DNA from 2 places in the Streptomyces sp. IBSBF 2435 genome. Region 1 is predicted to be linked to the other one. Evidence: riboswitches for the same ligand, from Rfam matches in the RefSeq annotation. Region 1 holds a riboswitch; the other holds the start of a gene.

Evidence for each region. A riboswitch is a leader RNA that binds a small molecule or an ion and turns the genes downstream of it on or off. The one in region 1 is predicted to bind S-adenosylmethionine.
Region 2: linked by a shared signal. The riboswitch ahead of V7E46_RS20045 (aminotransferase class V-fold PLP-dependent enzyme) and the one ahead of V7E46_RS26480 (FAD-dependent oxidoreductase) in region 1 are both predicted to bind S-adenosylmethionine.

What each region holds. Positions count from the first base shown of each region.
Region 1 covers NZ_JAJSYW010000171.1:5,136-8,533, reverse strand. The annotation lists gene V7E46_RS26485 (DUF2264 domain-containing protein) at 1-520, opposite strand, end outside; gene V7E46_RS26480 (FAD-dependent oxidoreductase) at 670-1,761, opposite strand; SAM riboswitch class IV at 2,073-2,182, opposite strand; gene V7E46_RS26475 (winged helix-turn-helix transcriptional regulator) at 2,215-2,601, opposite strand; gene V7E46_RS26470 (alpha/beta fold hydrolase) at 2,737-3,398, shown strand, end outside.
Region 2 covers NZ_JAJSYW010000100.1:25,151-28,548, reverse strand. The annotation lists gene V7E46_RS20045 (aminotransferase class V-fold PLP-dependent enzyme) at 114-1,520, opposite strand; SAM riboswitch class IV at 1,689-1,805, opposite strand; gene trpD (anthranilate phosphoribosyltransferase) at 1,890-2,954, opposite strand.

The DNA.
Region 1 (3,398 bases):
GCCGGGCGTCGCGGTCGTGGGCGTAGCCGACCCGGTCGAGGCCGAGGGAGACCATGACGGGGAAGAAGTTCCAGTTGTTCTCCGGGGTGCGGGCGTGGAGGAAGCGGGCCAGCCAGGCGCCGGCCCGGTCCTTTTCCGTGCCGGTGAGCGGGTCCCAGATCTTGTCGGGCGCCAGGGCCAGGGCGAAGCCGAGGGCGGCGGACTCCACGGTGCGCTGGTCGATGTCCTCGGGGGCGCCCCAGTATTCGGGGTGCCCGGGGTCGGTGCCGGCCGCCAGGCCCCGGGCCCACAGGTCCCAGTGCGCGAAGGCGCCGCCGCCGGCCGCCAGCGGGGCCAGGCCCCACAGCGGCCGGGCGTATCCCTCCAGGTCGGCGGCGGTGTCGTCGTGGTGCGCGATGTTGACGCCGAGCCGGATCCGGGCCCCGCCGGGGCTGGCGTACGGCGGCAGCGCGTCGGCCAGCCCGATGGCGTACGAGGCCAGTTCGTCGCGGGCCGATGCGCTGTGCGTACCGCTCACCATGGGGAACCGCCCTCCGGGACGACGTCGACGCGACCGATGTTGCGACAACTTTCGCAACCGCGTGCGGCGCCGTCAACGGCGGTGCCCGCGCCGGGCGGGCCGGACACGTCACCGCCACCGCTCGCCACCCCGCCCGGGCCCGGGCGCGGTCAGAAGCGGGTCCTGGCGAACCGGTCGGGGCCCGGCCGTCCCGCCACCAGGTCGGCGGCCAGCTCCCCGACCGCCGACGCGAACTTGAAGCCGTGACCGGAGAACCCGGCCAGTACGGTGCACGGTCCGCTGCGGTCGATGACGAAGTCGTGGTCGGGGGTCGTCGTGTAGAGGCAGGTCTTCGTGGTCGGGTGCGCATGGTCCGCGCCGGGCAGCCAGCGCTCCGCGTACTCCTGGAGGTTCCGCAGCACCACCGGGTCGATGACGCGCTCGTCCCGCTCCGGGTCCACCACCGGGCCGATGCCGTGGAAGCCGGCCTTCACGCCGTCGACGCTGCCCAGCCCGTAGATCCCGGACCCCTCGGGCAGCCCGGCCCCGCCGTGGTGGATGAAGCTCGGCCACTCCAGCGCGTCCGCTGCCGGGAAGTGGGCGGGCTGCTCCGCGGTGACCCGCAGCGCGGGCAGCCCCTCGTTGCCCGGGGCCGGGAACTGCGGCGTCCAGCCGCCGACGGCGACCACCACGGCGTCCGCGGCGATGACCTCCTCCTCGGCGGTGACGACGTCGGCGCCCGTACCGCGGACGGTCACCCGGGCGACCTTCACCCCGTGCCTGACCTGCGCGCCGCGCTTGCGGGCGGCGGTCTGGAAGGCGGCGACGGCCCGGTCGGCGTGTAGTCGGCCGGCTTCCGGGTGGAACAGCGCCGCGGTGTCGGCCCGCAGCCCCGGCCACCGCTCGGCCACCTCGGCGGGCGTCAGCGCGAGGGTCGGACGGCCCGCCGCGCCCAGGACGTCCTCCAACCGGCGGACGGTCGCGGCGGGGCCGTGGTCGACCACGCCGTTCAGCGTCAGCACCTCCGCCTCGGCCTCCTCCTCCAGCCGCTGCCACAGCGGCAGCGCCCGCACCGCCAGGCCGACGTAGAAGGGGTCGGCGTAGGCCAGCCGGAAGATCCGGGAGCTGCCGTACGAGCTGCCCCGGTCGTGTCCCGGCGTGAACTGCTCCAGCAGGACGACCTCGTCGCCCCGGGACGCCAGGTGCCAGGCTGCTGAGGAGCCCATCACCCCGCCCCCGACGACCACCACTCGGCGTGCCATGACGATGTGCCTGCCTTTCGCTGTGCGCTGGTCCGGTGTTCCGGCCGCCGGTCGGGGCCGCCCCCGGTCGTCTCCCCGGGGTCCCGGTTCTCCGGGTCACCGGTTCTCGCGGTCGGGTTCTCGCGGTCGGGTGTCGTGTCCCCCGGCTCTCCTGGTCCTCCGGGTCAGGCCGGGACGGACGCCGGTCCGGTGTCCGCGGGGGTGAGAAAGGCCAACGAGGAGATGCCGGGGATGCTCATACGATGTTCGCCCCTCGATCCGGACAGCGGGGACGCTCGGACCGGCGGGCACGCGCCCGCCCAGGGTGCGGGATGCCGCGCTTGCCGGGTCGGTGACCCTGCCGGGCTTTCACCTGGAGCACCCCGCCGCGGTGGAGGGTTGCCGGTCAGCAAGCCAGGGCTTGACGCTGACACTCGATGCCGTCAAAAACAGTACGATCACCGGCGCCGCACGTCAACGCCCTCCGGCCGGCCCGGGAGCGGACCCGCCCGCCCGCTCGTGGAAGGTGGCGATCGCCTCGCCGTGGGATCTCGCCCAGGCGGTCAGGGCCGAGATGGGCTCCGTGAGCGTGCCGCCCAGCTCGGTCAGGCGGTATTCGACGCGCGGCGGCGCTTCGCGGTAGGCGCGCCGTTCGACGAGTCCGCTGGCCTGGAGGCGGCGCAGCGTCTGGGTGAGGACCTTGCGGGAGACGCCGCCGATCAGCTCGGCCAGTTCGCCGTGCCGCAGCGGGCCGTCGCTCAGGGCGAACAGGGTGACCACGGCCCATTTGCTGGCGATGACCTCGATGGCCAGCCGGGCGGGGCAGTCGGCGAGGAAGACGGTTCCTGGGCGGAGGCTCATGGATCCGAAGGGTACCGAGAGGTACCTGTCGGATCCCTACTGTCGACGGTACGCGGCGAACCGGCCGGACCCCCGCGTTCCCGGCCCGCCCTTCGCCTGTCGGCAGATCCACGTCCGCTCCACGGAGGCACACCCATGCCCAGCCCGACCACCTACGTCCTCGTCCACGGTGCCTGGCACGACGGACGGTCCTGGGAGCGCGTCGCCGCGCTGCTCACCGCCCGGGGCCACCGGGTCCACGCACCCGACCTCACCGGCCGCGGGAGCACCGCGCACCTGCTCGGCCCCGAGGTCGGGCTCACCACCCACGTCGACGACATCGCCGGCCTCGTCCTCGAACAGGACCTGGGCGAGGTCGTGCTCGTCGGGCACAGCTACGCGGGAATGGTCATCTCCGGCGTGGCGAACCGGATCCCGGAGCGCGTCTCGCGTCTGGTGTACGTCGACGCGATGGTGCCGGTGCACGGCGAGAACGCCATCGACGTCATGCCGCTGACGCAGGCGCTGATCGACGGCGCCGCCGCCACCGCCGAGCCCTGGCGCATTCCGCCGCTGCCGGAGCACCCCGCCCCGCTCGGCCTGTTCGGCGTCACCGACCCCGGCGACACCGCGTGGCTGAGGAGCACGCTCACCGACGAGTCGGTGCTGTGCTTCCGGCAGCCGGTCGAGATGGACAGCCCCGCGGCGGCCCTGATCCCCCGGTCCCACATCCTCTGCGTCGGCAACGTGCCCGCGGGCGTCACCCGGCGGCCGGTCCCGGCGGCCCAGCCCAACGGCGAGCCGTCGCGCGTCCACGA
Region 2 (3,398 bases), on a different contig from region 1:
GGCCGGTGGCAGGTTGCTCGCGGCGTTCCCCGCGCTCCTGGTGGGCGCTCCCTCTGCGGCAGGGGCGGGCCCACCCGCGCGCGGGTCGGCACCGGCGGTCCGGGGCCTCGGGGCTAGGACGGGGTGGGGACGCAGCGGCCGGCTTCGGTGTGGTATGTCCAGGCGGCGCCGTCGCGGACGAGGGTGGCGACCGCGCGGGTGAAGCGGCGGATGTGCTCGGCCGGCGTGCCCACGCCGAAGCTGACGCGGACCGCGTTGAAGGAGGGGTGGCCGGGCGCGGAGTCGGGGGAGCCACAGGCGCCCGGGTCCTCCGCCTCGCCCCCGAGCAGGTGCCGCACCAGCGGATGCGCGCAGAAGAGCCCGTCCCGCACCCCGATGCCGTATTCCGCGGAGAGCGCCGCGGCCAGGTGCGAGCTGTTCCAGCCCTGGACGACGAAGGTCAGCACCCCGACCCGGTCGGACTCCTCGCCGAAGAGCGACAGCACCCGCACCTCGGGGATCCCGGCAAGGCCCTCCCGCAGCAGGCCGAGCAGCCGGCGCTCGTGGTCGACCAGCCGGTCGAAACCGGTTTCGGCGAGCGCCTTGCAGGCCGCCGCGACGGCGTACGCGCCGATGACGTTGGGCGACCCCGCCTCGTGCCGCGCGGCAGGCGCGCTGTGCCACTCGGCGTCGACCTGCCCGTCGGCCCGCCGGACCACCGTACGGGTGGCGCCACCGCCCGCGAGGTAGGGCTCGGCGTCGCGCAGCCAGTCCGGCCGCCCGGCGAGCACCCCGGCGCCGAAGGGCGCGTAGAGCTTGTGACCGGAGAAGGCGACCCAGTCGACGTCGAGTTCGGCGACGTTCACGGCCCGGTGCGGCACCAACTGCGCGGCGTCCAGCACGATACGGGCGCCGTGCCGGTGCGCGGCGGCGGCCAGTCGGCGTACCGGCCACACCTCGCCGGTCACGTTCGACGCGCCGGTGACACACACCAGCTTGGGCCCCTTGGGCGCACCGTGCAGCGCCACGTCGAGCGCGGCGACCGCCTGTTCCGGCGTACGGGGCGCGTCGAGACAGGTGACCCGCGCGCCCTTCGCCCGCTGCCAGGGCAGCAGCGCCGCGTGGTGCTCGGTCTCGAAGACGAAGATCTGGGTGCCTTCGGGCAGCGCCGCGGCCAGCAGGTTCAGCGAGTCGGTGGTGGAACGGGTGAAGATCACCTGGTCGGTGGGCCGGCAGCCGAGGAACCCGGCGACGGTGGCCCGGCTCTGCTCGAAGAGTTCGGTGGACAGCTGCGACAGGTACCCGGCGCCGCGGTGCACGCTGCCGTAGTAGGGGGCGTACGCGGCCACGTCGTCCCACACCCGCTGGAGCGCGGGCGCGCTGGCGGCGTAGTCGAGGGCGGCGTAGGTGACTTCGCCGCCGGTGACCAGCGGGACGGAGACGTCCCGGCCGAGCACGGGCAGCGGCGGGGCGGGAATGTCGCAGGTGTCGGCGGCGGGAGCGGTCGTACAGGCGGCGGAAACGGCGGCGGAAACAGTCATGGCAGGCTCCTGGCACGAAGGCGGACGACAGCGCCGTGCGCCTGTGCGGGGCGCGACGGTATGTCGGACGGCAGCGGACGGAAGATGGACCGGTGCACTACGGCACCGCGGTACGGCGGAACCGGGGCCGAAGGCCCTATCGCATTCGCTTGCGCATGAAGAACTCCCCAGTCCGGCTTGCTGCGAGCCTCGCTGCTCACAGCCCGGTCATCACCCGGGGCACCCCGCCTCGGACGGAGGGTTGCCGGACAGCGAGCCGGGGCCTTTGCGCTGTCACTCGTGACCTGCAAGGGATTCTGCCACAGGACGCCGTGAGCGCAAGACACCGTCCGCGGTACGGACCGGTACGGACGGTGCCTTGCGGACGGATCAGGCGTTCGTGGCCGCCGCCCAGCGCTCCAGGGCGGCCGCGGCGGCCCCGGAGTCCAGGGACTCCGCCGCCCTGGCCACCCCTGCGGCCAGCCGCTCTTCGAGGGTGCCGGCGCCGGGGTCGAGGGCCACCAGCGCGGCGGCCGAGTTGAGCAGGACTGCGTCCCGCACCGGGCCGGTCCCGCCGGCCAGCAGCCGCCGTGCGACGTCCGCGTTGTAGGCCGGGTCGCCGCCGCGCAGCGCCTCGACCGGTACCAGGTCGATGCCGATGTCCCGCGGGTCGAAGGCGACTTGGGAGACCTTGCCGTCGGCGACCACCCAGACCTGCGAGGTGGCCGTCGTGGTCAGCTCGTCCAGGCCGTCGTCACCGCGGAAGATCAGCGCCGACGAGCCGCGCTCGGCCAGCACGCCGGCCATGATCGGCGCCATCCGCAGATCGGCGACGCCGGTGGCCTGCGCGCGCACCCGGGCCGGGTTGGTCAGCGGGCCGAGGAAGTTGAAGGTCGTGGCGACACCCAGTTCCCCGCGTGCGGTGGCCACATGACGCAGCGCCGGGTGGAACCTGACCGCGAAGCAGAAGGTGATGCCGGCCTCTTCCGCGACCTCGGCGACCCGCTGCGGGGACAGGTCCAGGTTCACCCCGAGGTGCCCGAGTACGTCGCTGGCGCCACTGGCCGACGACGCGGCCCGGTTGCCGTGCTTGACGACCTTCGCGCCGGTGCCGGCGACCACGATCGCCGCCATCGTGGAGATGTTCACCGTCCTGGCCCGGTCGCCGCCGGTGCCGACGATGTCCACGGTGGCGCCGGGTACGTCGATGGTGTTGGCGTGCGCGTACATCGCCCGCACCATGCCGGTGACTTCCTCGACGGTCTCGCCCTTGGCCCGCAGTGCCACGGCGAACCCGGCGATCTGCACGTCGGTGGCGGTGCCGCGCATGATGGCGTCCATCGCCCACGCCGTGTCGTCGACCCCCAGGTCACGCCCCGCGATCAGGTGGGACAGCACGTCGGGCCACGTCCGCAGCGCCCCGGTCTCGTCACCTGCCGGGTTCACAACGCTCATGGTCCACGCTCCTGGTGGGTCAGTACGGTCCTCAGCCCGCCCACCCTATCCGCGCGAAGCGCCCCGAAGGGCCGCGAGCGCTCTCACGGTTCCTCTCCCGCAGAGGGCGCCCCTCCCCCGTGCGCGGGGGTCCTGCGGCTCCCCTCCGGCAAGGGGGTGCCCACCCGCTGGCGCGGGCGTTCTTGGAGTGCCCCTCCGGCAAGGGGATACCGGAGGGGGCGCGGGGAACTGCGCGCCCGGCCACGGCGGTGGCGCGCTGTCCGCACGGCGGGACGTGCCCCGCACGGAGGCGCCGGGGGTACCCCCGGGCGAGGTCCTGGGAGCGGAACTGCGCGAGCAGCCCACCACCGGCCGGCGGTCCGGATACGACAGCAACAGCCCCTTCCGGGCGGTTAGGACCCGCGCCCTGGAGGGGCACCCCCTTCCCGCGGTGGACCGCAGGAA